Regions from separate parts of the Pararhizobium capsulatum DSM 1112 genome, predicted to be linked through region 2. Evidence: predicted binding sites of a transcription regulator. Region 2 holds the regulator's gene; each other region holds the start of a gene.
What was found. Region 2 encodes LexA, which represses DNA repair genes until DNA is damaged. Its sites were predicted from a motif close to TGTTCNNNNTGTGTTCNG; they were not measured.
Positions count from the first base shown of each region.

Region 1 (10,119 bases), on a different contig from region 2:
AGCGGAAACTTTCGGCCAGCTTGTTACTTCAAAAAACTGCAGGAGCGTTGCTGGAATGAATCGTGTCCTCGAGGCATAGACATGCCGATCGCCCTGCGTGTTCTGGCCATAGGTGAAGAACCGTTGCGGTATCACGAGCGTCAAACTGTCCCGTGCCCGCGTCATGCCGACATAGAGCAGTCGGCGCTCTTCCTCAATTTCCGCTGTTGTGCCGACGCCGAGATCAGAGGGAATGCAACCGTCGACCACGTTCAGCATGAACACTGATCGCCACTCCTGGCCTTTGGCAGAATGGATGGTGGACAGGATCAGATAGTCTTCATCCAGCAAGGGAACGCCGGCCTGATCACTGGTCGCATCCGGCGGATCAAGGGTGAGTTCGGTCAGGAAACGTTCTCGGCTCGGGTAGCCGCCGGCAATCTGCTCAAGCTGGAGCAGATCGGCTTTGCGCGTATCGGCATCCTCGTGAATCCTTTCCAGATGAGGCTCATACCAGATGCGGGCCACCTCCAGTTCGCGTGGCCAAGTGCCGCTGCTTTTCAGGAGAGAGGTAAGCAACGTCACGAAGGAGGGCCAATCCTCGCCGGTCTTGGGTGGGGGTGGAATTTCGGCCAGTGACTGAAGAGGCTCCGGATCTGTTGCTATCGTGTCGAGGATCTTTCCAGCCGTCTGTGGTCCAATGCCAGGCAGCATCTGGAGCAGCCGGAAGCCGGCGACCCGATCGCGAGGGTTCTGGGCAAATCTGAGAACAGCCAGGAGATCCTTCACATGCGCGCTGTCGAGGAACTTCAGGCCGCCAAATTTAACGAAAGGGATGTTGCGGCGTGTCAACTCGACTTCCAGCGCTCCGCTATGGCTCGACGCACGAAACAAGACGGCCTGCTGTTTCAGGGGAATGCCAACTTCCCGATTGGCCAAGACCTGTTCGGCGATGTGATTGGCCTGATCGGTTTCATCCTTGACCGTGACCAACCATGGTCGTTGTTCGGAAGCGCGATCTGTCCAGAGGTTCTTGGTGAAGCGTTCGCGCGCGAGATCGATAACGCCATTTGCGGCCGCAAGGATCGGCTGAGTTGAGCGGTAGTTCCTGTCGAGAGTGATGACGTCGGCCGGGATCGGCGAGAATACCTTTGGAAAGTCGAGAATGTTTCGGACTGTGGCCGCGCGAAATGAATAGATGGATTGAGCATCGTCGCCAACAACGGTCAGTCCGCCCCCATCCGGCTTTATTGAAAACAGGATTGATGCCTGGAGTTTGTTGGTATCCTGGTATTCATCGACAAGCACGTGATCGAACCGCTGACCGACATCCGCTGCCAATTCCGGATCGGACATCATCTGCGCCCAATAGAGAAGCAGATCGTCATAATCGAGCACGTTCTGCATCTGCTTCGCCTCGACGTAGGCCGCGAAAAGCTGCTTCAGTTGTTCTTCCCAGCCGGCCACCCAGGGATATGCCGATTTCAGCACCTCGACGATCGAGCTCTCCGAATTGACCACGCGCGAATAGATCGCAAGGCATGTACCCTTTGTCGGGAAACGACCGTCTGTCTTGGACAACCCCAATTCGTGGCGCACGAGGTTCATCAGATCGGCGCTGTCCTCGCGGTCATGGATCGTAAAGTCGACGTTGAGACCGATCTGTTCGGCATAGATTCTCAGCAGACGCGCGCCGATACCGTGGAAGGTTCCGGACCAGGCGAGGGCATCGGTCATGATCGCGGAGTTATCGCCGAGCACCTGCCTGCAGATGCGTTGAACACGACGGGCCATTTCGGATGAAGCTCTGCGTGAGAAGGTCATGAGCAGAATGCGTCGTGGATCAGCACCCTTAACGATCAGATGCGCGACTCGGTGGGCGAGCGTATTTGTTTTGCCTGAGCCGGCGCCCGCGATGATCAGCAACGGCCCGCTGGCTGCGCCTTGCGAGGTGCCAGCACCGTATTCCACTGCTTCTCTTTGGCGGTCATTCAGTTTGTCGAGGTAAGCTGTCATATCGAGGCGCCGTTTGGGCCACCCTCATAGGAGGCGGCCGATCTGTGACTTATATGTGAATGCGAACAAAAAGTGAACTTGCGTCCCGCTTTTTTTTCGAACTCAATTTGAAGTTTGGTCGTTCTCAGGCGGCCACCACTTCCACGACGTCGATGTTCCCATCGGCACACGGTTTCTGCCGAAGCCCTATAGAATAGACGATGTCCTTGATGTGACGTCGGAACTGATCTCCCGTCCGGCCGCGCCTTGGCAAGTCAAAAGCGTAGCCTGACTTGCAACGTGGCAACGGTTACGAACCTGTTTAGAGTGGAGCCGCTGTGAGGAACATGGCAACCGGCAAGCCTAATGCCGAGGCAGTTAAAGCAAGCATCGAGGCCATCTTTATCAATCGCGCTCGCCGCGCTCTTCCGTGATCCCATTCGTACGCCATACAGGTTCCTCCGCCTGGCAATCAACCACCCGAATGAACAGGAGTCGAGTCCAAGAACCTCGAATTTTGGGGAAGCAGACATCGCGACGATCGACGCGACAAAAGACGCTGTTGGGATCGTCCGATCACTAGACTCCTGGTTGCGGGCATGCAAATTTTAGGTGGGGCAGGGCGAATTCCATAGGCATAACCATGGTTCAGGGCTCTTGTTTGTGCGTTTCCGGAGCTGCGGCACCTTCAATGACTTCCACGACTGACTTTATTGCAGAACTCTTCCGTGCCGGAAACGAAGTGGCGAAGCTGAGCCATTCAAAGCGTAAAAGGCTGCTGGAGCGTGCCCTGACCACCGTGAAGGATATGCGCGACATCCTTGGAATTCCGAGCAGCGGGACGGACGCCGATCAACTTGTGCAACTCGCAACTTTCGTCGCAAAACTCGAACATCAGGGTGACAGCGAGGTCGGCCAGGCGTTCCTCACCGCGTCCACCTTGATCCGGGATCTTCGGATTGCCATGGACGAGAAGGTTGAAGTTATGATCAAGGAACTGCGGCTTCCCGAGGAAGCGAAGTGAGGCATTGGCAGCGTTCTAAAGTGTGCCAGCCTCCTGAATGAGCGGCCGGTTTACCGGACCTCTTATCCCTATCTTCAAATCGCCCTCTGTTTCGAATAATGCCCTGACCTGCATGCATCTTTTGGCCTGCAAGCGCGTTTCGGTGGACGCAACCGAAGGAGACAGGCCATGAGCAAGCGTGAGATGATCGATACAGGAACCGACAAGCGTTACGTCCGTCGCGACCAGGACGGTAAGTTCAAGGAGAGCGTCGAGGTGTCCCGATCATTGTCGGCAGATGCCCGCCATGATGCCAAGAACGACGCCAAGCCGGGTCAAGGTGACAAGGGCGACCGAAAGCACTGAGAGCGGTGAAGCTCGCCACATACAATGTCAACGGCATCAATGGCCGTCTCGATGTGTTGCTTCGGTGGCTCGCCGAGGCGAAGCCCGATGTCGTCTGCCTGCAGGAACTGAAGGCGCCGGACGACAAGTTTCCGCAGAGCGAGCTTGAGAAGGCGGGGTACGGGGCAATCTGGCATGGCCAGAAGTCCTGGAACGGCGTGGCAATCCTTGCTCGCGATCAGGAGCCGATTTTAACCCGGCGTGGACTACCGGGAGAGCCCGGCGACAGTCACAGTCGATACATCGAAGCAGCGATTGATGGAATTGTGGTTGGTTGCCTTTACCTTCCCAACGGCAACCCCGCGCCAGGTCCGAAGTTCGACTACAAACTGCGTTGGTTTGAGCGTCTGCATGACTATGCAGCGGAACTGCTCCACTTGGACATTCCCGTCGCCCTTGTCGGTGACTTCAATGTCATGCCGACCGAACTTGACGTCTACAAACCGGAGCGTTGGCGTGATGACGCCCTGTTTCGGCCGGAGGTCAGGGCGGCCTATTCGGAGTTGCTCGAACAGGGGTGGACGGATGCGGTTCGGACGTTACACCCCGACGAACATATCTACACCTTCTGGAAGTATCTCCGGAATGCCTTTGCGCGAGATGCAGGCCTTCGCATCGACCATTTTCTCCTCAGCCCGAGCTTAGCGCCGGTTCTGACACGCGCGGCAGTGGACAAACATGTTCGGGGCTGGGATCACACGAGCGACCACGCCCCAGTCTGGATCGAACTATCGAACGCATAGAGAGCCATACGGCCTGGAGGAACTGATGTCTGAACACCTGCGACAAGAAATGCGAGAACGGCTTGAAGACTTTGTCGATAGTTTCGTGGTGAAGGGTGCAAAGCCGCATGATGTCTTCGATGAGATCACATCCGCGGTGGAAGCGCTTCGTGAAGCCTATGATCGTGATCCCGATCCGATGAACGATACCGTCGTCGCGCCGCTGCTTGAAGAGCCGTCCAACGACTGGCCTGCAGCGGACGGAAAACCTCGGCCTGGCGGCAAGTGACATGGATGGGGTTGATCACTCCGGTGAACTGACGTCGGTGCTTGAGGATGTGGTGGCTCGGGTTCGCAAGGCAGCACCCGGCATCTACGATGAAGCCCTCGAGAAGGCGAAAGCGAGTGGTAAGCCCGCTCCTCGCAAGGGCGACTTCGAGTATTCTGGCATTGCGGTGTTTACGCGCTGTGGCGATGTGGCGTCGGCAGGAAATGCCGGCGTCGGGTTTCCCGTTCAGTCCATCTCGAAAGTGTTCGCCCTTGAGGTCGCGCTGGAAGCCATGGGTGAGAAACTCTGGAAACGGGTCGGCAGGGATCCGTCAGGCGATCCCTTCAACTCGATCATCGATCTCGAACGGGCCAAGGGCATTCCACGCAATCCGTTCATTAACGCAGGCGCGCTAGTCGTTTGCGATATTCTGACCGGAATTGGTGGCCGGTCAGGACCCAACCGGCATGTCGTCGACCTTGTCAAACGGATGCTCGACGGCGATGCTCCGCCACTCGATCAAGATGTGATGGAAAGCGATCGAACCGGGGGAGACCTGAACCGTTCCCTGATGTTCATGGCGCGACACCACGGTAATCTGAAACATCCAGTTGAAAAGGTGATGGACGCCTACATCCATCAATGCGCCATTTCGTTGGACTGCAGAGGCTTGGCAAAAGCCGGGCGGTTCCTGTTGCTCGACGATCCGGACGATGAGGATGGCGTAAAGATCGCGGCGGCGCGGCGGGCGCGACGAATCCTTTCGATTATGATGCTGTGCGGGCAGTACGACGGATCAGGCGATTTCGCCTATCGCGTGGGATTGCCGGCAAAATCCGGTGTTGGCGGCGGCATTCTGGCCATCGCGCCCCATATCGCGTCAATCGCTGTTTGGTCACCCGCGCTCGATCCCATGGGGAACAGTTGGCTCGGAACCTTGGGGCTGGAATTGTTGACATCGAAAACGGACTGGTCCGTGTTTGGGAAGTCCAGACGACTGCTGCGTGATGACGCCCGAAATCAGCGGTGAGCGTCGGCATGGTTGACGCCTTCGGACCTTCCCCTCCGCGAAGGAAAGCCCGGCGCGCGGCCGGGCTTCTAATCCTGATGTTGGAATCTCAGTGATGGTGCTCAGGCATGTCCTTGAGCTGATCCTTGGTCCAGGACGTGACAGCGTGGACGTCGCCATCTTCATCCCGCATGAAATCGAGGTCGCTGAGAGAAACGGCAACCGGCTTTGCCCCGATACCAAGGAACCCGCCGACATCGATAATGGCCTTGGTGCTCGTTCCCGAGCCATGGACATGATCTACGTTTCCGACCTTGTGGTCATCGGCGCCGTAGACGGTTGCGCCCTCCAATACGGCCGGTGTGAGCTCGGTGGTCGCGAGACGAACGTGATTGCTATGATCCATTGATGTTTCCTCCTTGTTTGTGGAGAACGGGAAACCCCGTTGGCGACAAACTGTTCCAACATCCCGCTATCATTGGTTCCGTGATCCCAACCAGATCGTCTTGCGCGACATCAGAGGCTTCCTATCTGTGATGAAATCCGAACTGGAGCAACGCGATGAGCCAACGGCTGACAGAGAGTGCTGGGCCTGAACGCGAGAAAACTTGTTCGGGTGAGACGGCCACATGTGCTTGTTGCCGCAAAGTTCGTTCCGCGTCGAACATGGATGAAGATGGCTGCGGAATTTGCGACGAATGTCTTGCGCCGTGAACAACGACGGCGTGGAGACCGGGCCTCGACCGCCTTCGACGTTCGTGTCCGCTCTTGAAATGATGCTTGAAGGGTATTGCGAGGGCCGCTTTGAAGGCCACCCGTGGAGCGTAACCGTCAAGCGATCGAATGATGGCAAGCGGATATGGCTCTATGGTAAAGAGCTAGGCGGCAAGGATACCGTGAGCTTCAATCTTTACAGGCTGTCGAAGACAGGTCCGCTTCTGAAACCCTGCGAGATGTCATCGTCGAAAGTGATCGACTTCGTCCTCGGTTTCGAGCGGGAGCCGCCGGTCTAAAGAGATCTCGCAGCCGGACCTGACATCGACGAATCCTTCTGCCGCTTTAGCGGGGATATCCACCCAAACCGCCGACCTCGGTATAGCGCGGCAAGACCATCATCTGATCATCGGCGAAGGGGCGCTGAAGCTTCTTGGCGTCCTTCCAGTCGGCCGTCAGCCAAAGTTCGCATTCTTCTCTGGTCGTCAGGAGCACAGGCATGGCCTTGGGATGGACCGGCTTGACGATGCTGTTGGGATTGGTGGTCAGGAAAGCATAGATGTCATGCTCGCCAAGCCTCGGCGCCTTGATCGGGCCGCGGGTACCGTGCCAGCGGGTATGGACACCCGCCAACATGAAGAGCGGCTGATCTTGGCTAAGCGCAAACCACCGCAGCGGCTTTTTGCCTGTCTCTGGATCAGGGTCTTGCTCATATTCGGAGAACGCGGTTGCCGGCACCAGACATCTGTTCTCGGGACCCAGCCACCGCTGCCAGTGGGGCAGCCAAGTCTTGCGGACATTGGTGACGCCCTTGTCGGGCTTGCCGTCGAGATGCTCCTCGGGCGTCGGCATGCCCCACGTCGACATGATCAGTTCGCGTTCACCCTCGGTGTCCATGCGGATGATCGGCCCCTGGCGATCCGGATGCACGGAGATCGACGGCGGCAGGTTACCCTCGCGGTATCGGGTTATGTCGATGAAGTCGCGAATGGCCTGCTGGTTCGATGTCAGATTGTAGAGATTGCACATGTGCAGTCCTCTTCCTCGCAGAAATCAGCCGTACCATCGACAATCTTCAGTTCCAGTTCAAGCTGTCCGATGCGCTCCAGCATGAGGGTCTCAAAGTTCAAGAGCACATCGGCGAGTTGCGCCAAGCCGTGGGTGGTGTCGCCAGCGCCGTTCACGGAATTGACGACCACCATGTCCTCATCAAGTGCCTCGACGTAGGAGCGGACGAGGTCGCATTCCTTTCGATAGAAATCGAGTCGAGACCCGAGGGCGGCTTGTTCAGCTTCATCCGGATACTGGCCGAATATAACCCCACCTTGGAGGGTGCGGTCCAGCGGCAGGATCGCCATGTCCGATTTACAGGTCATCTGAACTGCTCCCTTCAAAAGTCAGGTTTGCCTCAAGAAGGCATGGAAACCGCGTCTGGCACCGATCTTCGCCATCAGCGCAGATCATCTTCTCGCAACCGACAGCCAGGCGACGCCGCAGTTCAACGAAGCGGATGCTCGCGCCGTACTGCCTGACGAGCGTTTTCCGATCTAGCTCGATATATCGGTCGCACGCCCGGCATTCGGCCGTGATGATCGGGCTTCGAAACTCCCGCAACGTCAGCAAGCTCATCGATCAAGCTCCAAAAAAATATGCCCAGGTCTCACCTTCACCTACGGCAGTGATTCCATTTGCTGAATCCCTTGAGCTTCTGGTCCGGACCTCGTACGACGCCTCGCTATCGATCGGGGACCCAGTTGACTCGTTTAGGGCTTAGGAACAAATAGGGAACATATTCGCTTTTTGCCGAATTGGAAAGTGCCTTGACCTGTGACATCCATGCAGCAGACCGCCACCAACGCCACGATCTCGGAGCTTCGCGACCGCATTCAGCATCTCGAAGGCGGCCCGGTGCGTACTCGCAAGATGCTGCCCTTTGGTGTTCCGGCAATCGATGGCGTGCTTCCAGGCGGCGGTCTTGCTTACGGCGCGCTGCATGAGGTGGCGGGCGGGGGAACCGGCACGGTCGATGGCGCGGCCGCCGCCCTGTTCGTCGCCGGCATCGCCGCCAGAACCAGGGGCAAGATCGTCTGGTGCCTGACACGGCCGGACCTGTTCTTTCCGGCGTTGGCGCAAGCCGGTCTTCAAGCCAACCGCGTCGTGTTCGTCGAGTCCGACAAGGAGGAGGACGTGTTGGCAAACATGCAGGAAGCGCTCGGGTACGGCGGCCTCGGCGCTGTCGTCGGGGAGATTGTTCGATTGCCGATGACGGCGTCCAGGCGCCTGCAACTGGCCGCGGAAAAGACCGGAACCATCGGTCTTGCGGTCCGACGATGGCGACGCCAGAGCGAGGCCAACGACTTTGGCCAGCCGACGGCATCGACGACGCGGTGGCGCGTGAGCGTTCTGCCATCCGAAGAACTCCCCGTTCCGGGTGTCGGTCGTCCGCGCTGGTTACTTGAGTTGATGAGATCGCGTGCGGGCGAATGTGCCGAGTTTGCCGTTGGAGCCTGTGATGACAAGGGTCGTATCCATTTATCTGCCGGATCTGCCCACGGATCGCATTCGTCGAGCCGATCCCTCGCTGCCGGCTGACCAGCCAATTGCCGTGATCGCCAGGAGCGGTGCCAAACGATGGGTGTCTTCTGCGGATGTCGCGGCGAGGAAGGCTGGCGTTCGTGTGGGCATGGCGGCGGCCAAGGCTCAGGCCTTGTTCCAGGGTCTAACGATGATCGACGCCGATCCCGTCGCCGATGCTCAGGCGCTGGAGCGCATTACGCTCTGGGCCTTGACCCAATATTCCCCGATCGTCGCCATTGATGCATTGGATGGTATCGTCATGGACACCGAGGGCGCCGATCATCTGCAGGGTGGCGAGGAGTCGATGCTGATCGGGATTGCCAATCGCTTCCGTGGCAAGGCGCTGACGGCGCGGATAGCAATCGCTGACACCTGGGGTGCCGCCCATGCCTGTGCGCGAGCGATCAGACGGGAAACGGTGGTCGTGCCCCGCGGCGAGACTGTCCGCGCTGTGGAACGGCTACCGATCTCGCTGCTGCGGCTCCCCGAGAAGATCGTTGGCGATCTGAGGACACTTGGCTTCCAGAGCATCGGGGAACTGTCAGCGACGCCGCGCGCACCCCTGGCTCTGCGGTTTGGCCCGGAAATCGGGCGTCGTCTCGATCAGATGTTCGCACACCTCGCCGAACCGATCGATCCCATCCGCAGTCTGGAGTTTCTGGAGGTGAGCCGATCCTTTGCAGAACCGATCGGTGCTGCCGAGACCATCGACAAATATGTCGGTCGGCTGGTGGTCCAGCTTTGTGATGCGCTGCAGAGACAAGGCCTCGGAGCCCGCCGCATCGATCTGATCGTCGAGAAGGTCGATGGCACCCGTCAGGCGATCCGGGCAGGGACCGCCAAGCCGGCACGCGATGTTGCCTGGCTGACCAAACTGTTTCGCGACCGAACGGAGAAGATCGAACCGGGCTTTGGTATCGAGAAGCTGTCGCTGGTCGCGGTGATGTCGGAGCCGTTGGCGGAAACCCAGAGATCGTCTTCGCTGATTGAGGAGGATACGAGAGACATCGTCCCCCTCATCGATGTCTTCGGCAATCGAGGCTCGCGCGTCTACCGGGTCGCCCCGGTGGCATCGGATGTGCCCGAGCGCAGCCTCCACCGGATTGCCGCCGCATCAGACGACATCGATGTTTCCTGGTCTCATCACTGGCGTCGGCCAGTAAGATTGCTCCTGCATCCGGAGCTCATCGAGGTCATCGCCCTGTTGCCGGATCATCCGCCGGTCTCAGTCACATGGCGAGGCAAACGCCGCAAAGTGAAGCGGGCCGACGGACCGGAGCGGATTTTTGGCGAGTGGTGGCAGCGGACGTCGGAATGGGTCGCCGTCCGCGACTATTTCGTCATTGAGGACGATACCGGCGAGCGGCTGTGGATTTACCGATCCGGCGACGGTGTCGATGCGGCAACCGGCTCGCACCGCTGGTTCATCCATGGGATTTTCGCATGA
Region 1 is NZ_JAUSVF010000003.1:58,006-68,124, forward strand. Features, by position in the region: gene QO002_RS25375 (ATP-dependent helicase) at 1-1,995, opposite strand, end outside; gene QO002_RS25380 (hypothetical protein) at 2,618-2,998, shown strand; gene QO002_RS25385 (hypothetical protein) at 3,167-3,343, shown strand; gene xth (exodeoxyribonuclease III) at 3,349-4,125, shown strand; gene QO002_RS25395 (hypothetical protein) at 4,151-4,393, shown strand; gene glsA (glutaminase A) at 4,395-5,402, shown strand; gene QO002_RS25405 (PRC-barrel domain-containing protein) at 5,491-5,787, opposite strand; gene QO002_RS25410 (hypothetical protein) at 6,080-6,394, shown strand; gene QO002_RS25415 (SOS response-associated peptidase) at 6,441-7,124, opposite strand; gene QO002_RS25420 (hypothetical protein) at 7,103-7,471, opposite strand; gene QO002_RS25425 (ImuA family protein) at 7,932-8,687, shown strand; gene QO002_RS25430 (Y-family DNA polymerase) at 8,608-10,119, shown strand; gene QO002_RS25435 (error-prone DNA polymerase) at 10,116-10,119, shown strand, end outside.
Region 1: the regulator LexA is predicted to act here: its motif matches at 2,057-2,074, upstream of QO002_RS25375 (ATP-dependent helicase).

Region 2 (10,119 bases):
CGCCGGCTCATCACAGACGACGACAGAAACGCCGGATTTCAGGCTGACGTCCTCGGCATTGCCAACCTTGATCCCGGCGACATCGGTGATGGAGTTGCGCGGGCCTGGCCGCATCGTCAGTTCACCTGTTGGGCTGGCTCGACGAAACGGTCGTCGCGCCATTCCAGCAGCCGATAGGGTGTCGGCTTCAATTCGTGGTCAGCGCCAAAGCTAACAGTGCCAATAGCTGTTTCGAATGATCCGCGCGCCACGGCGGCGCGCAGCGGGATGTCTTCGGCGGCAGCCTTGTCCTTCGCCGCTTCAAGCAGGGTAACGGCTGAGAAGCCTGGCAGGACATAACCTTCCGGCACGATGCCGGCCTGATTGAATGCAGCCGTTGCATCTGCGGCTGCCGGCTGGCGTGCATAGTCGGGCAGGGCAATCGCCAGCACACCATCTTCCAGTGGCACCGGATCGTCCGCGGCATTCAGCGCTTCTCCACCCATGAAGATGAGACCTCCATTTTCCGCCTTCGCATCCCGTGCAATCACCGCAATATCGGACCGGTCGCCGCCCACGAAAACATGGGTAGCGCCGCTTTTGACCAGCCTGCGCACGAGGGCGACCTGCTGTTCCTGGGCAGGGCGGTAGGTATCGGCAAAGAGCGGCGTCAGGCCGATCTCGGCGAGGGCGCCCTTGATGCTCTCAACAAGTTCACGCCCATGGATCGTGCCATCATCAATCAGCGCCAGTGGTTCGTTCTTCCAGCGCGCAAGAATTGCTTCCGTGATCTTTGTCGATTCCGCGCCGGCATTCGGAACAAGACGGAAGAAGGGCCAATTGTTCTTGATCGCGTCGCCCATCAGGATATCGGAGCGGACACTGAGCGTGATGGCTGGAATATTGGCAGGGGCGAGAACGGGCATGGCGGCCTCGAGGCTTTCCGTGCAGAGAAAACCGATCGCAGCTTCGGCGCCGCTATCGACAATTGCCTTGGCAAGGTCCGCGCTGCCCGAAGCCTCGCACGTCTCGGCAATGGGTATGATTTCGGTGCCACGATCCTTGGCTTTGAAGCTTGCACCATCGGTGATCTGCTTGCTGAGCAGCGCGAAGGGACCTTCGGCCGGAGCGACAACCGCGATCTTGAGACCGGCCGCTGCAGCCGGCGATGCAATTATAATCGCAGCCATGGCAAGACTTGCTGTCAGTCGACGCATTCGCAGTTCCATCCCAAATTTTCGGCGTGTTCCGTTGATAGCTGCTGTTTTAAAGATGTGGCCTTTGGGGTCAAAGGAAAAGATCACGGCGCTGTGTCCAGATCTGCACTTGCCGCTTACATATTTTCCGCCAACGACTATGTGTAAGGCCATACATTGTTCGGAGAGTTTCGTGTTGCAGACGCTTGCCCTCGACCCCGTTTCCTATCGTGACGCCATGAGCCAACTTGCCGGCCATGTCCATATCGTGACGACAGCGGAGGGCGAGGCCCGTCGCGGCGTAACGATTACTGCCGCCTGCTCGGTGTCAGATGATCCTGCGACCCTGCTTGTGTGCCTCAACCAGGCCAACGTGCGAAATGACATCTTTCTGACTAGCGGTTGTTTTGCCCTCAACGTCCTGGGCGCCGATCAGATAGGGTTGGCCAACGTATTTTCAGGTCGCGAACCCATCGAACCTGAATACCGGTTCGACCACGGCGATTGGGGCACGCTTTTGACGGGTGCGCCCTCGCTAAACGGTGCAATGGCTGTCTTCGATTGCGAGGTGATCGACGTCAAGCGCATCGCAACGCATATGGTGCTGTTTGGCAAAGTAGTCGCGATGCAGACTGCTGAGGCCAGGGAAGCACTTGTCTATCTCAACAGAGGCTACCGCTCGGTTTAAGCGACAGCGATATTTGAGCACCCGTTAAAACACGGGCATACCATAGGTCTAAGCCGCGCCGTCTAGTTTGACGCCCTCACGGGCCGTTAATCACCGGAGCCGGTCTGCGGCGTTGGATCCTTGTCGACAGGTGCCGGTTGCTGCGCTTCGTTGCTCGGCGAGGTAGTCGTGGCCTAGCTGTTGGAGACGCCAGTTTCCGCGGGTGTCATCGGAGTGGTCTGCTGGGTCCGGGTTGAAGCGTCATTATCGGTGCTCTCACCGAACAGTTCCGCACCCGCCCACGCGACAATAGCCAAAAGCAACCCGCAGATCAGTACGATAAAAACAGGTTTTCCCAGTCCGCCCTGCCGCGCCTCGTTTGTGGTCGCCTTGACTGTTCTATCTTCGTCTACGCTCGAAACCCTGTCGCCCCGTTCATCCAAATGGGTCGCCATCGCTCAAACTCCTTCTCACGGTCGAACTGAGAGGGCAACGGGACAGACTGGCAAAGGTTCCTCCCAGGCGATGAACAACAGAAGTTGCGGAGGGGCCTGGCGTGCAGGAAAAGAGTTCGAACGAGTGCGGACTTGGTTTTGGAGTGCACGTTAAAAGCGGAGGGTGCATCCTCGAGTTTCAAAATTTACAGGCTATGCAAAGCCTCAAGCGCGACTGGGAGCGCAGACGGCAGAGGTTTTTCGCAACGAAAATATGTTGATGTTGAGCCACCCAGTACTTAACCGCAAAAATGCAGCCGTAAGCACTTGTTTTCGTGGCGGGAAAAATTTGGAGGCCTCGCCCGGAATTGAACCGGGGTACAAGGATTTGCAGTCCTCTGCGTCACCACTCCGCCACGAGGCCTCTCAGGTCCGATCACTCGGGCCGTTGCGAGCGTTTAGAATCATCCTAGACAAATCGCAAGGGGAATATCCGCGAATGCTGTGATTTTTCCCGTCTTTGATTGAGGCGCGAACGCCGGAGCGCCTCAATGATACTTGCGAATGAGGCCGACGAGCTTGCCCTGGATTTTCACCCGGTCCGGGCCGAAGATCCTCGTTTCATAAGCCGGATTTGCGGCCTCCAGGGCGATAGAAGCACCCTTGCGACGAAAGCGCTTCAGCGTCGCCTCTTCATCATCGACGAGGGCCACAACGATCTCACCGGGGCTGGCGGTGTTAGCGTTGCGGATGATGACGGTATCGCCGTCGAGGATACCTGCTTCGATCATCGAATCGCCGCGCACTTCCAGAGCGTAATGCTCGCCGGCACCGATCATTTCGAATGGTACGGAGATATCATGCGTGTTGTTCTGGATAGCGGAGATCGGGACACCCGCCGCGATTCGTCCCATCACAGGCACATTGACGGAGTTGGTTTCCGGCGGGCGAGCTTTGGCGGGGGGCGGCGCTACATCCCGGCTCCCCTGGATGACGCTGGGAGAAAAGCCGCGCTTGGGCTGAAGACTTGGCGAATAGGCCTCCGGCAGCTTGATCACTTCGAGCGCACGCGCCCTGTTCGGAAGCCGGCGAATGAACCCACGTTCTTCCAAGGCTGTGATCAAACGGTGGATGCCCGATTTGGACGCAAGATCCAGGGCATCCTTCATTTCGTCGAAGGACGGCGGCACGCCGGATTCCTTCATGCGCTCATGAATGAAAAGCAGCAGTTCCTGTTGCTTGCGGGTCAGCATGACATTTCACTCCGGAATTGCGAAACAAATCAAGAACAGACACTATATGTTCCATTTGTGTTCCGCAAGTGCTTAAAACCACGTGAATTCCGGAAAGGCACATGAAAAAAATGCGGCGTTGTCGCTGCTGTCCGTTTGGCCGCTCAATGATAATAGTAGCAGGCGCAATCGGCCTTGCAGTCGTCGCTGTCGCTCCAGACGCGAACAGCAAGCTTTCGAGCAGCACCTGCTTCGTCAAGGCGCACGCCAAGAAGCGTTGTCGCTGCCAGCTTCGGGCTAATCGCGTTCACTTCCACGGCAGAGCCGACCTGATGAACGCCCTGCTTTGGCGTCCATGTGAAGAACTGAAGGCTGTAATGCATAGCGATCCTCCGTAACAACTGCATTGCCGCGGGTTCATGATTGGATTCTACCACGATTTTCGACACGCGTCACCGTTTTGCAACTCTACCCGAACGAGTTGATTGTTCAATTCTGGAAGCAGTGTTCACTGGTTTCGATCTTTAAACGGTGAACGATAGGGGCGATATTCCCATCAAGAACGTCACAAAGCCCTTCGGGAGAACGACGATGAGAGAGCCCCTTTTTCGCTTCGGAGATTTTGCAATCTGGTCAGCCATCCTGGGCACCGTGGTTGGCTACCAGCTGTGGACCCACGCCGCGTCTGCGCCGCTCACCACTGCGCTCGTCATTGTCGGCGGTTAACGCCCTTCAAGACCAAATACATTCGGTCGGCGACGTCCGTCACCCGGTGATCGGTAGCCGGATACGAAACAAGCCGCCTGCACGAAAAGTGAAGGCGGCTTGCAAATAAAAAGCGTCAAGCGTTGACGGATCAGGCCTTGCCCGCGATCAGCATGAAGGCCGGAATGTCGTCACCAAAGCCAACGGGCGTCGGGCCATCGTCATGGTCGCGGCGGTAGCGGTTGCGACGGTCGCGGTTGTCATCATTGGCAGGATACGGCGCAGAAGCATTCCGATTGCCATTGCGCTGGCTATTCTGCGGCTTGGTTTCTGCCTTACGTTCTGTTCTCACGGGTTCCGCCTTTGTTGTCGTCACTGCTTCGCTTGCGATCGCAATATCGTCTGATTTGGTGTCCGATTTGTGACTGGACGCGCCTCTATCGGTGTCGTTCCGCCGGCCACGCTTGCCATCACGATCCCGACCACGATCCGATTTGCTGCGGTCGGACTTGCCGTTGTCGAAACTTTCCATCGGCGCCGGAAGGGCCGAAAGGTCGCCATTCAGCCATTCGATCTTCAGATCGATCAGCTTTTCGATGGCGTCGGTGAACTTGGTGTCCCGCTTGGTCACCAGCGTGAAGGCGGCGCCTGAGCGACCGGCACGACCGGTGCGACCGATTCGGTGCACATAGTCTTCCGCATGGATCGGCACATCGAAATTGAAGACGTGGCTGACATCGGGGATATCGAGGCCGCGAGCAGCAACGTCCGATGCGACCAGCAGCTTGATGCCGCCATCCTTGAAGTTTGCCAGCATCGTGGTGCGCGAGCGCTGATCCATGTCGCCATGCAACGCGCCGACCGAAAAGCCGTGACGTTCGAGAGAGCGGAAGAGATCGGCGACATCAACCTTGCGATTGCAGAAGATGATCGCGTTCTTCAGCTCCTGCTGTGCACCGATGAGGTCGCGCAGAACGGCGCGCTTCTCGTAGTCCTTCGCATGGGCCGCAACGAAACGCTGCGTCACGGTCTTGGCGGTGGAGGAGGGCGGCGCCACTTCGACCCGTTCCGGGTTCTGCAGGAACCGGTCGGCCAGCTTCTGGATTTCCGGAGGCATGGTGGCAGAGAAGAACAGCGTCTGGCGGGTGAACGGAATAAGCTTGGCGATGCGCTCGATATCGGGAATGAATCCCATATCCAGCATGCGGTCGGCTTCGTCGATGACCAGGATTTCAACGCCGGTCATCAGGAGTTTGCCGCGCTCGCAGTGATCAAGCAGGCGGCCGGGGGTGCAGATCAGCACGTCGGCGCCGCGCTCCAGTTTGCGATCCTGCTCGTCGAAGGACACGCCACCGATGAGCAGCGCAATATTGAGCTTGTGGTTCTTGCCGTATTTTTCGAAGTTTTCGGCAACCTGCGCAGCGAGTTCGCGCGTCGGCTCGAGAATCAGCGTGCGTGGCATGCGAGCCCGTGCGCGTCCCTTTTCCAGGAGCGTCAGCATCGGTAGCACGAAGGAAGCGGTCTTGCCTGTGCCGGTTTGAGCGATGCCGAGAATGTCGCGACGCTGGAGGGCTGGCGGAATGGCCCCTGCCTGGATTGGCGTCGGAATGGTGTAGCCCGCATCAGTTACTGCGGAGAGTACTTTTTGGCTCAGGCCAAGATCAGAAAACGTGGTCAATTGGAAATCTGTTTCCGTTCCGGTTCGGGAGAACACTGGTGACATCGCGCTCACCCACGGGGCGCGTTGTGGGGGCTCTTAGGCTCAAAGCGGCACAAAGTCAAGAAAACCGGGCGTTTGATCGATTGATCAGTCAATAAAAAGAAGTAAATTCCGGATGCCTTTTAGAGAAGACGGTAATAATCGGTTTTTTATGCCTGTTTCAAAGGCATATGCTTTAAGGCCGGCCTCAGTTTACGAGCTTTTCGATCTTCATGCCGGCGGTCAGAAAACGCATGGGATCGACGGCCTCGCCATTGAGACGAACCTCGTAATGCAAATGAGGGCCGGTGGAGCGCCCGGTGTTGCCGGTTTTGGCAATGACTTGTCCGGCTTCGACATGATCGCCAACGTTGACCAGCGAACTTGACAAGTGGGCAAAGCGTGTCGTCACGCCATTGCCGTGGTCAATCTCGACCATGTTTCCATAGCCGCCACTATGTCCTGCCGTGATCACGGTACCGGGCGCTGTCGCCACAATCCGTGTGCCGAGGGATGCCCGGAAATCAATGCCGGCATGGAGCGCCAGCCTGCCCAGAAAAGGATCGACGCGGTTGCCGAAGCGGCTGGTGATATCGCTTGCCGGAGAGGGGTTAGAGAAGGGTAATTTCTTGACCTGGCTTCGCATCTGCTCAAGCCGCCCCAGGGCGCCGTCCAGGGCAACAAGCGATGCGTTGAAATCCTCTGAGGACTCTGGTTCGACGAACGGACCGCCAATGGCAGAGCCCTCTTCTGCCGGAGCCGTGTCCGCTGCCTCCTCCAGCGGCTTGTCATCGATGTGCACGCCGGTGCGCCCAACGATCGCTGCGATCTCGTCGGCGGTGTCGGCCGTCTGCTCGGTCAGGGTCTGGAGCCGGGAGCGCTGCGCATGCTCAATATCCTTGAGCGAAAGGGTCACGCGGGAAAACAGCCGGTCAGCGCGGTCCGAAGTCGGTTCGTTTTCAGTCGCGGGTGCATAGCCGAGAGCGGCCTGTATCGGGGGGAGCGAATCGGACTTGCTGATGCCCATGAGCCGTTCGATGGCCCGCAGGCCGCGAGAACCGGCTGCATCCGCACGTTTTTCATAGGCATTGGCTGTAGGCGTGATGGCTTCGCCTTTCTCCGTCGAGACGCCGGCATTTTCGGCGCGATCGAGAAGCGAGCCGAGTTTTCCATGGCGGGAGGTCAGGGCGAGCTGCTGCTGCAGCAGCTTTTCGACTTTTTCTTCGACGACTTGTTGATCCAGCAGCTGACGGCTTGTGACGCGATCCACCTGCGCACGCAAAGCTGCGATCCTGTCTTCATATTCGTACTGCATGCGTGCCTGACGGGCCATGGTTCCGCCAATAAGGTCATCGCGCAGGACGAGATAGGATGTGGCGGCGAGATAGCCGACCGTAAGGGCGGAAGCGAAGCACATTGATACAGCCACCGTCCATGGCTGGAAAGTCATATGCCTGACCTTGTCCCCCTTGGCGAGAATCAGGATGTGTTTCTCGGTTTTCTTGCCGAAAACGCGATTTTCCGTGCGTCCTGACACCTGATCGCCCCCATCATATAGATGCGCTTTTGATGGCTGTGATTAGATATTATTAAGGTTAACAAAGCCTTTCCCGCGCCTCGTTCCGCGGTATGGAATCCACTTCATAGCGATAGAAATCAGATATTTGTCGAAGCCGTCATCGAGCGATAGAAAGAGGGCGTCAGCCCGGCTTCGGCGCGAGCAACATCGTTGAATGGCGCCTTGAGCGGTCCGCGGAAATTCGCTCGCACCAGGGCCTGGAACGTGGCTGCCGGGTCTTTTTTCTGACGAGCGCACAGAAAGCGAAACCACTTGGCGCCGACGGCCACATGACCTTTTTCGTCCTCGTAGATGATGTCCAGAACAGCAGCGCTTTCCATGTCTCCGGCCTCGCGCATCTTGGCTTGAAGGGCCGGCGTAACGTCCAGGCCGCGTGCTTCGAGAATCAGCGGCACGACGGCAAGCCGCGCGGTCAGGTCATTTCGGGTGTCGTGCGCGGCCTGCCAGAGACCGTCATGGGCGGGCATGTCGCCATAATCCGCCCCAAGCTGGCGCAGGCGATCGCGCACGAGACGGAAATGCTTGGCTTCCTCGAAGGCAACCCGCATCCAGCCGTCGAAGAAGGAATTCGGCACCTTTTCGCCCGCAAACCGGGCGACGATATCGAGGGCAAGATCGATCGCATTCAGTTCGATGTGAGCAATGGCATGCAGGAGCGCTACCCGGCCGCGTGTCGAGTGTAGTGTTCGGCGCACCATCTTCGTGGGTGCGATCAATTCCGGACGGGCCGGGCGACCCGGGCGCTCGGGTACCGTAAGGTCAAGCGGCGAACGCAGGGAAAGCTTCCGGTCGTCCCATCGCCGCGCAGTCTCCTGTGCAAGTTCGGTCTTCAGATCGAGATCGGCAGCCGCTATTGCCTTGGCCGCGCCGTCGCGAAGGCTATGGATGCGAGGAAGTTCCGTCATGTCGAGCCATGCTCCGCCTGCATCTTCGCTGTCGCCAGGACGTCTTCGACATGGCCTGTGACCTTCACCTTTTCCCATACACGGCGGACAACACCTTCCGGATCGATAAGCAGGGTCGTTCGCTCGACCCCCATGTATCTGCGACCATAGAGTGTTTTTTCCACCCAGACACCATAGGCCTCGCAGACTGCTTTCGTCTCATCGGAGACCAGCGGGGTTTTCAGGTCGTACTTCTTGATGAATTTATCATGCTTCTTCACCGGGTCCGGCGATATACCCAGCAGGCTGACGCCGGCTGCTGCAAATTCCTCCGCCTTGGAACTGAAATTGATCGCCTCTGTGGTGCAGGAGCTGGTGTCGTCCTTGGGATAGAAAAAAAGGACGAGCCACCCAAGCCGGTATGACGCCAGCGAAATGGTTCCGCCCCCGTCGCGAAGCAGTTCGAAATCGGGAGCTGCATCTCCTGCTGCCACTTTTGCCATGAATTGACCTCGTTTTCGACTGCTTCTTCTTTTAGGCACCCGGCTCCGGCTTTAACGGCAGGCTCCCCACGCGTAAAGACCTGCGGTCTGCGAACCTTTATTTTGGTGTTCGGCGGGATTGCCTTGAGCCGACATTGCGCCGTTCCCCCAGACCGTGGTCAACGGTTTGGCTTGACGCAGAGGAGCTGACTATCCGATATGCGGACAGCTTCTTGCAAAGCATGTTCGATACCAATGGTGCAGACCTGCGCCACATATCCGGGCTGTCCGGCGAGGAAGACGAGACATATGACTGGACAGAAGCCGATCGACGGAGGCACGCTGCGCCGATGAGCGAAATTCGCGGCGAGAAGGTGAAATTTGGCAAGGGTGACATCATCGCCCTGCATCGCCTGCCGTCAGCGCAGGCCCACGATCCCTGCATCGTTCATGCACCTTTGAAGCGTGGCGCTGTTCATCTCACGGCCGGGATTTTTCTCGGAATTTGCGGTTTAGCCCTCGGGTTGGTGATGCTGCTGCTGTTGGCAGTCGAAGGCGGTTTGATCGACAGGCCGCTGAACGCCCACGCTATGGCTGCGCTGAATACTGCGCTGGGGAATGACTATCACGCCGAAGTGGGCAGTACCGTCCTACGGATGACATCAAGCGGTTCGCTGGCGCTGAAGGCGCAGGATGTGACCCTGGTCGAAAACACCTCCCAAAAGCGTCTCATCACGACGCGCTCGGTTTATATCGAGCTTGATTCGCTTGCGTTGTTGACCGGTCGAGTGGCTGTTTCGCAGATCGAGGCCGAAGGCGCCATGCTCGATCCCACGCTGTTGCCTCAAGGCAAACCGATCGACCTGACAGGCATCCGTATCAGTGATGTCGGGGAGGGGCTTGAGAGTGCCTTCGGACAGATCGATGCGATCTCGCGCTTTATTGCGCGGGGGAATACCGAAAATGTCAGAATTGCCGACGTGCGGCTGTCCTTTACCGGCCCGCGAAAGCGTATCGTCCCGGTGGTGATCGAGACTCTCGATTTCACCCGTGCCCTCAATGGTTCCATGCGGATCGCGGGTATCTTCGATATCGACGGTGACAAGGCTGAGCTTCATCTGGCGACAACAGGGGATGGCGGCAAGATTGTCCGGGTGGACGGTACGGCGTCGGGTCTTCCGCTCTCGGCGCTGCTGCACAGGTCGGCGAGCGCCACCGAAACCGCATTTGGTATCGACAGCAGTGCGAGTCTGACGATCAAG
Region 2 is NZ_JAUSVF010000001.1:2,632,799-2,642,917, reverse strand. Features, by position in the region: gene QO002_RS12910 (P1 family peptidase) at 1-114, opposite strand, end outside; gene QO002_RS12905 (ABC transporter substrate-binding protein) at 117-1,196, opposite strand; gene QO002_RS12900 (flavin reductase) at 1,336-1,863, shown strand; gene QO002_RS12895 (hypothetical protein) at 2,037-2,297, opposite strand; tRNA gene QO002_RS12890 (tRNA-Cys) at 2,627-2,700, opposite strand; gene lexA (transcriptional repressor LexA) at 2,825-3,529, opposite strand; gene QO002_RS12880 (hypothetical protein) at 3,673-3,891, opposite strand; gene QO002_RS12875 (hypothetical protein) at 4,100-4,234, shown strand; gene QO002_RS12870 (DEAD/DEAH box helicase) at 4,365-5,891, opposite strand; gene QO002_RS12865 (M23 family metallopeptidase) at 6,121-7,449, opposite strand; gene QO002_RS12860 (ferritin-like domain-containing protein) at 7,569-8,396, opposite strand; gene QO002_RS12855 (peroxiredoxin) at 8,393-8,878, opposite strand; gene QO002_RS12850 (YhdP family protein) at 9,208-10,119, shown strand, end outside.

Region 3 (10,119 bases), 1.8 Mb from region 2:
TTCACTTTCCTCGTTCGTCCAGACGAGGCGGGCGTTCGGGATCACGTCGAGATACTTGCCGAAGAATTCCATGGCGCTTGAGGCATCCTGGCCGAACGCAACACGGTACCCGCCGCCGACACGAACATCCATCTCGCAGGACAGCATGGGCACGCCTATCGACTTCGGCGCCCACCACTGCATGAACAGCTCGGGTTTGGTCCACGCCGTAAACACGATGCGCGCGGGGGCGTTGAAGATCCGCGTCACGACGAGCTCACGCTCGGACGTCCGTTCGGTCGTCGTGCTGTTGGTCAGGGGCTGACCATCATTTTTCTTGTCCATCGACTTCCTCCCTCCGTTTCAGTTCCTCGATAACCTCGTCCAGCGCGTCGAAACGTGCGGCCCAGAGCTGGCGATACCGCTCGATCCATGCCGCCTCTTCCTCCAGGCGGCGCAGACCGAGCCTGCAGGTTCGCACGCGGCCGATCTTCTCGGTGATAACGAACCCTGCCTGCTCCAGGACGCCGACATGCTTCTTCATCCCCGTGAGCGTCATGCGGAACGTGTCGGCAAGCTCCGTGATCGACGCGTCTGCCCGTGCAAGCTGCTCCAGAACGCCACGTCGGGTGGCGTCCGAGAGCGCGGCGAACGAGGTGTCGAGACGGGGTTGCATATACTGAACCATTCGGTTCAGTATCTAGCACGCGGATTGGTGGAATGCAAGGGAGGCCGTGCGGGCGGCCATGCCCGCCGGCCTCGGCACCAGCATCGAATATCGGCAGGCTTCAGTTCACGGCTGCTATCTGATCCGCCCTGGCGAAATGCGCCATCTGATCCGCATGTGCCTTGACGAAGGCCGGGCGGGCCGTGGCGCGAGCGACATATGTGCGGCAGGCGGGATAGTCCGCAAGGCCATCAAACCGGTCCACAAGGCGCAGCACATCCACCATCAGGATGTCGGCCACGGAAAAGCGACCGGCCAGCCATTCGCGCCCAGCCAGAACCGGCTCCAGGTGCTTCAGACGGTGCTTGTGAAGGAAGTTGTCAAACAGCGTCCATCCAGGCGTGTCGTCGTTGTTGCCGGAGAAGATCAGCAGGGACCAGGGCAGGCTTGCCATCTCGACCGAGTTGAGCGCCGCAAACAGCCATTCTTTCGTGTCGCTGCGTCCGCGCGGATCGGTTGGCATCAGTGCATCGCTGAGCTCCGCCAGATGCAACAGGATCGCGCCGCTCTCGAAGATCGACAGGTCGCCATCAGTCAGCCACGGCACCTGTCCGAAGGGCTGGTGGGCGAAATGCTCGGCGTCACGGTCGCCGAACGGCACGCCCGTGACGCGATAGGGCAGGCCGGCTTCCTCCAGCGCCCAGCGCACCCTCAAATCGCGCACAAAACCGCGCGGCGTTTCGGGAACCCAGTCGAAGGTGGTGAGGGTCAGGTCGCTCATTGTCTCTCTCCCAGGAAAATCGGTAGCTTGTCGAGCAGGCCACTCCAGCCCTGCTCATGGCTTTTCCGCGCCTCTTCGTCGGGCAGGCCTTCGTGGATCAGGGTCAACTCGGTGCCGCCGTCGAGCGGCCTGAGCAGAAATGATACCAAGGACTCCCGTTCGGGCATGCCGGCCCATTCCCAGGTGAAGACCAGCTTCTGCTCTGGCAGCACGTCCTGATAGACGCCGGTGGGATTGTACTCCTCGCCGTTCAAGAGCCGGAACAGGATGCTGAACCTGCCACCGGGCCGCACGTCGGCCTCGGCCTTGAGGGTCGGCCCGGCATCGGGACCCCACCATTGCAGCATCTGTTCGGGCCGGGTGATTGCCGCCCAGACCCTGGCGGGTGAAGCCTTGATCCTGCGGACGATGGTGACACTCGGAAGGCTGATATTCATCGTGCATCATCCTCTTCGACGAAGGCGACGAGCCGGTCGAGGCTCGCCGTCCAGAAGCGCTCATAGTGTTGGAGCCATGCCATCGCTTCCTGCATCGGCCCCACCGACAGGCTCACGGACACGGTGCGGCCGGTCTTGATCCGGGTAATCAGGCCGGCATCCAAGAGCACGTCGAGATGCTTCATCAATCCGGGCAGCTTCAGCGACAGCGGCCGGGCGAGCTCGCTGACGGAAAGACCCGGCTCATCCTTCAACCGCAGCAACAATTCTCGCCGTGTCGGATCGGCGAGGGCGGAGAAGGTGCGGTCGATAGCGGATGCTTGATACTTCACCATATAGTGAAGTATTGCCGATGTCCGCGGCGGTGTCAACGTCGGCGTTTCGAAGCGGTTGACGGTTCGCAAGGAACCTCGGCCGCGGAGCGATGGCCCGGCGGTTAGTCCAGCCGGACCCAATCTATGGCTTCGAGCACATAGGGTGCGAACGCGAAATCGCGGATGTCGATGATCTGGTTTTCCGACCATTCGATCAGAACGAAATGCGCCGGTCGGTCCATCGGCCCGGTGCTGTCGAAAACCAGCATGGCCGGCTGTCCTTCAACCGCACCGAAGGCGAAGCGCCATGTCTCCAGCTCCGAATAGCGCGTGAAATAGATCCCGATCCTGTCGCGTCCTCCCAGCCGAAGCCGGTTCACCAGATCGAGCTTCACGTCATCGGCGAGCATGGCACGGATTGCGTCGAAATCGCCGCTCTGGAACAGGCGGACATAGGCGGTCATCTTCTGCCGGTCCTGATCCGACATCAGCGGCACCCTGACATCTTCGGGCGCCTGCGCAAGCTGCCGCAGGGCAACGCGCCCGCGCTGCAGCGCCGATTTGGCGGCTGCCGGAGAGCAGCCCGCGATACCGGCGATCTCGTCGACGGAATGCCCGAGGACATCCTTGAGGATCACCGCACAGCGCTGGAGTTCAGGGAGCCGCAGAAATGTCTGAAAGCTGACCGCGACGATATCCGCCTCGGGCAGGGGCGTCGCCTCGATGTCTTCGGTGAGCGAAACGACCATGCTTCTGGACCTCTCACGCAGGAAATCGAGGCTCGTATTGTGGGCGATGCGAAACAGCCAACTCTCGAGACTATCGACCTCGACGCCCTGGGCGCGCGCGTGCAGCGCCTTGACGAGCGTATCCTGCAAGACATCCTCGCCATGGATCGCCGATCCCGTCATGCGGGCGCAGTAGCGATGAAGGCGCGGGCGAAGCGCATTCAGGCGGTCCTCGAACGGGTCGGCGGTCGCTGGCATTCCTCAGTCCTCTCGATCTGGCGTCACGATATTGACCGCCAGGGTCAGCGGTTAATCGGCTGTTTTGTGCATCTCACGCGCCGGGACGAACAAAGACATTTGGTTGAAATGCCCCTGTCGTCAAAAAGGGACATTTCAGCATCCGAGGCTATGGGCCGGCCTTTATCGGGCCTCGCTCAACACCGATGAACCCATGATCGACTCGAGGCTCGCAAGTTCGAGAATTTTGGGAAAATAGGCTTTCATGCGCGGATCGCTGCGCATCGCCTCGACGGCGGCAGGGGTTTCCCACTCGGAATAGATGACGACGCCGGTGCCGTCATCTGCGGCGACCAACCGGGTCGTCTTCCAGCCTTTGAGTGTACGGATAACCGTGTCGGTGCTCTGCTTCAACAGCGCGAGCAGCGCATCCTGCTTTTCGGGTTTGACCTTCAGCAGATTGATCACGATGACGGATGTGTCGGACATGGCATGTTGTTTCGAACACACCAAGGACGACCGGAAAGGTGAAAACGGATCGCAACGTTGAAAAAAATTGCGGGACGATGTCGATTTCCGCAAACTCCGTTCGTCGTTTCAGTGCCGGATTGATGATGCCGGCTCAAGCAAGGAGACAGACGATGCGTGTGATGGTGCTGGTAAAGGCGACCGGAGACAGTGAAAAGGGCTTTTCCCCCACGCCCGAGACCATGGAAATGATGGAGGCGATGGGCCGCTTCAACGACGAGCTTGAAGCGGTCGGCATCCTCGTCACCGCCGATGGCCTCAAGCCGTCCTCGGACGGCAAGCGTGTTGCCTTCAATGGTTCCAGCCGCACGGTCATCGACGGGCCTTTCACTGAGGCCCGCGAACTGGTCGCAGGATTCTGGCTCTGGAACGTCAAGGACATGGACGAGGCCGTCGCCTGGGTGAAGCGCTGCCCCAACCCCATGCCAGGTCCGAGCGAGATCGAAATCCGGCCGCTGTATGAGATGTCTGACTGGCAGTGAGGGGCGCAGGAGACGCATGCGGCCGGTTTTCGGTTGTTTTGAAAGAGTCTCGAATATCAAGGAATAAATTCGTACATGTTCCTATTTCGTTCTTGATTGAATCGATCCTTTCGCTATAATCCGGGCATCATTTGAGAGAGGATTTAGCGATGCTTGGACAGTCCGGGAATGAGAACGTGCGCCTTGAGCAGGCTTCTTTCTGGGGGGAGGCTCCCAAGCGCCGAGGCGGTGGCCGGTTCGACGAGCGGGCGCGCTCCAACCTGTTTCTCGCTGTCGTACCGGAACAGGCGGCGGCGCATCAGGCCTGCGAAATCGGCCACCGATTGGGCCGCGAGCACAGGCTTTCCCATACCCCGCGCCCGCTCGAATTGCTGCATGTGACGCTGAACCCGATCGGCTCCTACATGACGCTTTCGGAAGCAGATGTGTTCACGGTTTCGGACGCCATGGCGTCGGTGCGGGCAGCGCCTTTCGAGGCCAGTTTCGATCGGGCGGCAAGCTTTTCGCATGGGGATCGCAAGCTCCTGGTTCTCGGCAGCGCAGTGCGCAGCGAAGAGCTTATGGATCTGCATGTGCAGCTGGCCAAGGAGATGTGGGGTGCCGGAATGACCTTCACCTACAATCCGCGCTTCATGCCGCATATGACGCTGAGCTACGGCGAAACGGCGATGCCGGAGACGATGCTGGCCGAGCCGGTTCGCTGGATGGTGCGCGAGGTGGTGCTGATCCACAGCCTCGTCGGGGAAGGCCGCTATGAATATCTCGGGCGGTGGCCATTGTCGGATGATCTGGAGCGCCGCGCTGTCGGATAGGGCTGCATTTGCAGGGTGAGATGGCTCGGCCTTTCAAGGTTCAGGCAAGGGAATTCGCTTGTGATCGAGTTCGGAAGGCCGGGTTCATCCTTTGATGATCATTGTTCGGGAAGGCCGAACATGAATTCCGCTTTTTTACAGCTAGTTCGAACGAAATTCCTATGCCATCTTCCTGTCAACGAGGATGCCAATCCGGCGCAACGCCACGTTTTATCAGGAGAAATTGCCATGCTACGTTCCATCTTGGCCGGCCTTATGCTGGCAATCGCTGTTCCGGCGGCGGCGGAAGTTCCGCAGTTCCCGGAAACCTTCAAGACGCAGGAGATCGCCACCAACGGCACCACCTTGCATGTCCGCACCGCAGGCAAGGGGCCGGCCGTCGTGTTGTTGCATGGATACGGCGAAACCGGCGATATGTGGGCGCCGCTGGCGGTTGCGCTGTCTCACGATCATCAGGTCATCGTGCCCGATCTCAGGGGCATGGGCTTCTCGGCCAAGCCCGAAACCGGCTATGACAAGAAGACGGAAGGGCAGGATATCGCCGGTGTTCTCGATGCGCTCCATGTCGATCAGGCCGATGTCGTTGCCCATGATATCGGCAACATGGTTGCCTTTGCGTTTGCTGCGCAATATCCGAAGCGCGTGACCAAGCTGGTGCTGATGGATGCGCCGCTTCCCGGTGTCGGCCCCTGGGAGGAGATCCTGAAGAACCCGCTGCTCTGGCATTTCCGCTTTGGCGGTCCGGATATGGAGCGTCTGGTCGCTGGTCGCGAGCGCATCTATCTCGATCGTTTCTGGAACGAATTTTCGGCTGACCCGAGCAAATGGGACGAGGCATCGCGCAATCACTATGCGGCACTTTACGCCCAGCCCGGCGCCATGCATGCAGGTTTTGCGCAGTTTGCCGCCTTCGATCAGGATGCGGTCGACAACAAGGCTTTTCTTGAGAAGGGCAAGCTGACGATGCCGGTGCTGGCTGTCGGTGGCGAGAAGTCCTTCGGCACGACCATGGCCGCTGTCGCAGGCTTTGCGGCAACGGATGTCACCGGCGCGGTGATCCCCGCATCGGGCCATTGGCTGATGGAAGAGCAGCCGGAGGCAACGGTCGCCGTCATCGTGCCTTTCCTGGATAAGAAATAACACTGGTTTTCAAGCGTGTTCAAAGGTGCCGCGTCTCGTGCGCGGCGCCTTTTTGTCGCCTGGCAGGCGGGGACAGGCGGCTTGCACTCCGCCGAGGGAACGACCATACATCGCATTTGACGGTGACATATCAGGGACCAAGAGACAGTGCAGACATCCGAAATCGTGATTGCAGGCGACACACCGGGCATCGAGTGGCGGCTTCCCGTCATCCGTTTCAAGGGCAGCGATGCCAAAGCGCCATCCGTTTATATCCAGGCCGCCCTGCATGCCAATGAACTGCCGGGAACGGCGCTGTTGCATTTTCTCTGCGCACGGCTGCGCAAGGCGGATGAAGAGGGTGCCATTCTCGGCGATATCACCATCGTTCCGCAGGCCAATCCGATCGGCGCGGCCCAGTCGCATTTCGGCGAGATGCAGGGTCGTTTCGATCTGGCGTCCCGCACCAATTTCAACCGTGAATTTCCGCTCGTTGCGCTCGACGACAGGGAGAGCCTGCTGGAAGGGCGAGAGGCGCTGACGGCCGTTAACAGGCTGAAGCGCGAACTCTTGCATATGGCTGTTGGTGCGGACCTGATGCTGGACCTGCATTGCGATGACCAGTCGCTGCAATATGCCTATATCGACGATGCCTTCTGGCCAGAGGCCTCCGATCTCGCCGCAGCCTTGAAGATGGAAGCGGTGTTCCTTTCGGATGGTGAGAGCACTGCCTTCGAGGAAGCTGTCGGTTATGCCTGGAAGCATGAGGGCAAGGCGGCCAAGAAGACGCGGCTGCCCGGACGCCTCGCCGTCACTGTCGAGTTGCGCGGCCGCTGCGATGTCTATCCCGAGATGGCCAAGGCAGACGCTGATGGCCTCTGGAATTTTCTTGCCGGCCGCGGCGTGGTCCGCGATGATGCCTTTGTCGCGACGCCCTATGAAGGGCCGGCTTTTGCCCTCGACAATATCGAGATTATCCGCGCGCCGCAGGCCGGGATGGTGCTGTTCCATCGGGATATCGGGGATACCGTCAAAGAAGGCGATCTGCTCGCCACCATCGTCACGCGTCCCGGCATGGCCGAGGGCGATATCGAGATCAGGGCGCCGCAGGAGGGACTGGTCGCCACCCGTTCCTCGGCTCGTTTCGCCCGCCGGCGTGACGACCTGATGAAGATTGCCTGCGCGGAGCCGAGCAAGGCCAAGCGCAAGGCAGGGACACTGGAAGACTGAGGCGGGCAATGACGGTCAAGATTTACGGCATCAAGAACTGCGATACGATGAAGATGGCGCGCGCCTGGCTTGACGGTCACGGTGTCGCCTATGCCTTCCACGACTACAAGGGCGAGGGTATCGACCGGGCGACGCTGACGGGCTGGTGCGATGCCTTGGGCTGGGAAGCCGTGCTCAACAAGACAAGCACCACATTCCGCGGCTTGCCGGAGGCAGATCGCCAGAACCTCGATCAGCAAAAGGCGATCGACCTCATGCTGGTGCAGCCATCGATGATCAAGCGACCGCTGCTCGACCGGGGCGGCCATCTCACGGCGGGCTTCAAGCCGGATATCTACGGGGCGCAGTTCAAGGGCTGATCCATGTCGAAGACGACACGCGCAACGCAATTTCTCGCCAAGGCCGGCGTGGCCTTCACGGTTCACACCTACGACTATGACCCTTCCGCCGACCGCATCGGCATGGCGGCTGCCGAGGCGTTGGGCGAGGAACCTTGCCGGGTGTTGAAGACGCTGATGGCCGAAGTGGATGGCAAGCCGGTCTGCGTCGTGGTGCCATCGGATCGCGAAGTCAGCATGAAGAAACTGGCCGCGGCTTTTTCGGGCAAGTCCGCCAACATGATGAAGCCGACCGATGCCGAGCGGCTGACAGGCTATCATGTTGGAGGAATCAGCCCCTTCGGACAGAAGAAGCTCGTGCCGACCGCGATCGAAGAGGCGGCGCTCGCCGAGCCGCATGTGTTCATCAATGGCGGCCAACGCGGACTGCAGGTGCGACTGGCGCCTGCGGATGCGCTGATGGCACTGAAGGCGATTGTCGCGCCACTGGTGGCGTAAGGGGCGGCGCGGTCTTTATACGGCTGCATTCGCCCATCGTGCGGGGGCCGAATGTCGATTGGTCCCAGCGCTGGCAAGGTCCAGCGACCCGTATCGTGATCAAGGCGAATTCAGGCACAACTCCCGTTCCCCTGACGTTCATGCGCAGCCGCAACCGTGTTCTTGAACCGTTCAGAGACATATACCCAATTTGGGGACTGTCCTGTCGCCCATCGTCTCCTATGGTTGTACCGATTCGTGCAAGCCATAAGGAGTTGTGATGAGTGAGGCGAGAGTGGTCATCAAGAGGTTCCAGGGCGTGTGGGTAGCCTCGATTTTCCACCTTGAAATCACGGAGCATCGAGGTTTTGTGACGCAACAGGAGGCCGAGGAGCATGGTAGAAAGCGGGCTCAGCAGCTGCAGGGACGCCCGACATCGCCCGACGCATGAAGGCCTGGAACGGCCTGCTGCAAGCTTCAGTCGTTTCGTGCTTTCGGCTTCTGTTTTGACGCCTGTCGCGATAGAACGGGGCAACGCGCTACGAAGCAGCAGGAGACAGCATGGACGCGACATCAACCAAATCCCTTATCGATCCCGTGAAGCTTGAAAAGCTTGCCGAAGTCGCCGTCAAGGTGGGCTTGAGGCTGGAGCGTGGCCAGGACCTCGTCATCACCGCGCCGATTGCCGCTTTGCCGCTGGTCCGCCTGATCACCAAACATGCCTATATGGCCGGTGCCGGTCTCGTCACGACCTTCTATTCGGATGAAGAGACGACGCTTGCCCGCTACCAGTATGCCCCGGATGATAGCTTCGATCGGGCATCCGGCTGGCTTTATGACGGCATGGCCAAGGCCTATGCCGGCAATGCGGCGCGACTGGCGATCTCCGGCGACAACCCGATGATGCTGGCGGCGCAGGATCCGGCCAAGGTCGCTCGCGCCAACAAGGCCAATTCCATCGCCTACAAGCCGGCGCTCGAGAAAATTTCCAATTTCGACATCAACTGGAACATCATTTCCTACCCCAACCCCGCCTGGGCCAGGCAGATGTTCCCGGACTTGGCCGAGGATGTCGCGGTCGGCAAGCTGGCGGATGCGATCTTTGCGGCATCGCGGGTCGATGTTGCCGATCCGGTCGCAGCCTGGGCCGAACACAATGCCAATCTGCGCAAGCGGTCGAGCTGGCTGAACGGCGAGCGCTTCTCGGCACTGCGCTTCACAGGACCGGGCACGGACCTGACGGTTGGTCTGGCTGACGGTCATGAATGGCATGGCGGCGCCTCCACGGCCAAGAACGGCATCACCTGCAATCCGAACATCCCGACCGAAGAGGTCTTCACCACGCCGCATGCGTTGCGCGTGGAGGGCCATGTGTCGAGCACCAAGCCGCTTTCCCATCAGGGTACGCTGATCGACAATATCCAGGTTCGCTTCGAAGGCGGCCGGATTGTCGAAGCGAAGGCGTCGAAGGGCGAGGAAGTGCTGAACAAGGTGCTGGATACCGACGAGGGCGCGCGCAGGCTTGGCGAGGTGGCGCTGGTGCCGCATTCATCGCCGATCTCCGCGAGCGGCATCCTGTTCTACAACACGCTGTTCGATGAGAACGCTTCCTGCCACATTGCACTCGGCCAATGCTATTCCAAGTGCTTCCTCGACGGTGCTTCGCTGAGCCAGGAGCAAATCAAGGCGCAGGGCGGAAATTCCAGTCTCATTCACATCGACTGGATGATCGGCTCCGACAAGGTGGATATCGACGGCATTCTGCCCAATGGCGGCAGCGTCGCCGTCATGCGTCAGGGCGAATGGGCCTGACGTACACCGAACGACAAAGTTGAGAGAGCAGGCAGGCGGCGACGTCTGCCTGTTCCATATGAGGCTAACGTCAGAGTTTGTCAGGGAAAAGTGGAAACCGGTTTTCGCGAAAAGACAAACAGAAACAAAAGAATCTAGAGGATGTCTGGTTCAATCTGAACCAGACCTCCTTTAGAGG
Region 3 is NZ_JAUSVF010000001.1:863,415-873,533, forward strand. Features, by position in the region: gene QO002_RS04050 (SRPBCC family protein) at 1-324, opposite strand, end outside; gene QO002_RS04055 (ArsR/SmtB family transcription factor) at 308-667, opposite strand; gene QO002_RS04060 (glutathione S-transferase family protein) at 768-1,427, opposite strand; gene QO002_RS04065 (SRPBCC family protein) at 1,424-1,864, opposite strand; gene QO002_RS04070 (ArsR/SmtB family transcription factor) at 1,861-2,268, opposite strand; gene QO002_RS04075 (sigma-70 family RNA polymerase sigma factor) at 2,301-3,164, opposite strand; gene QO002_RS04080 (putative quinol monooxygenase) at 3,327-3,632, opposite strand; gene QO002_RS04085 (YciI family protein) at 3,785-4,153, shown strand; gene QO002_RS04090 (2'-5' RNA ligase family protein) at 4,303-4,965, shown strand; gene QO002_RS04095 (alpha/beta fold hydrolase) at 5,194-6,105, shown strand; gene QO002_RS04100 (succinylglutamate desuccinylase/aspartoacylase family protein) at 6,253-7,314, shown strand; gene QO002_RS04105 (arsenate reductase) at 7,323-7,673, shown strand; gene ybaK (Cys-tRNA(Pro) deacylase) at 7,677-8,150, shown strand; gene QO002_RS04115 (aminopeptidase) at 8,691-9,941, shown strand; gene QO002_RS04120 (hybrid sensor histidine kinase/response regulator) at 10,113-10,119, opposite strand, start outside.
Region 3: the regulator LexA is predicted to act here: its motif matches at 4,230-4,247, upstream of QO002_RS04090 (2'-5' RNA ligase family protein).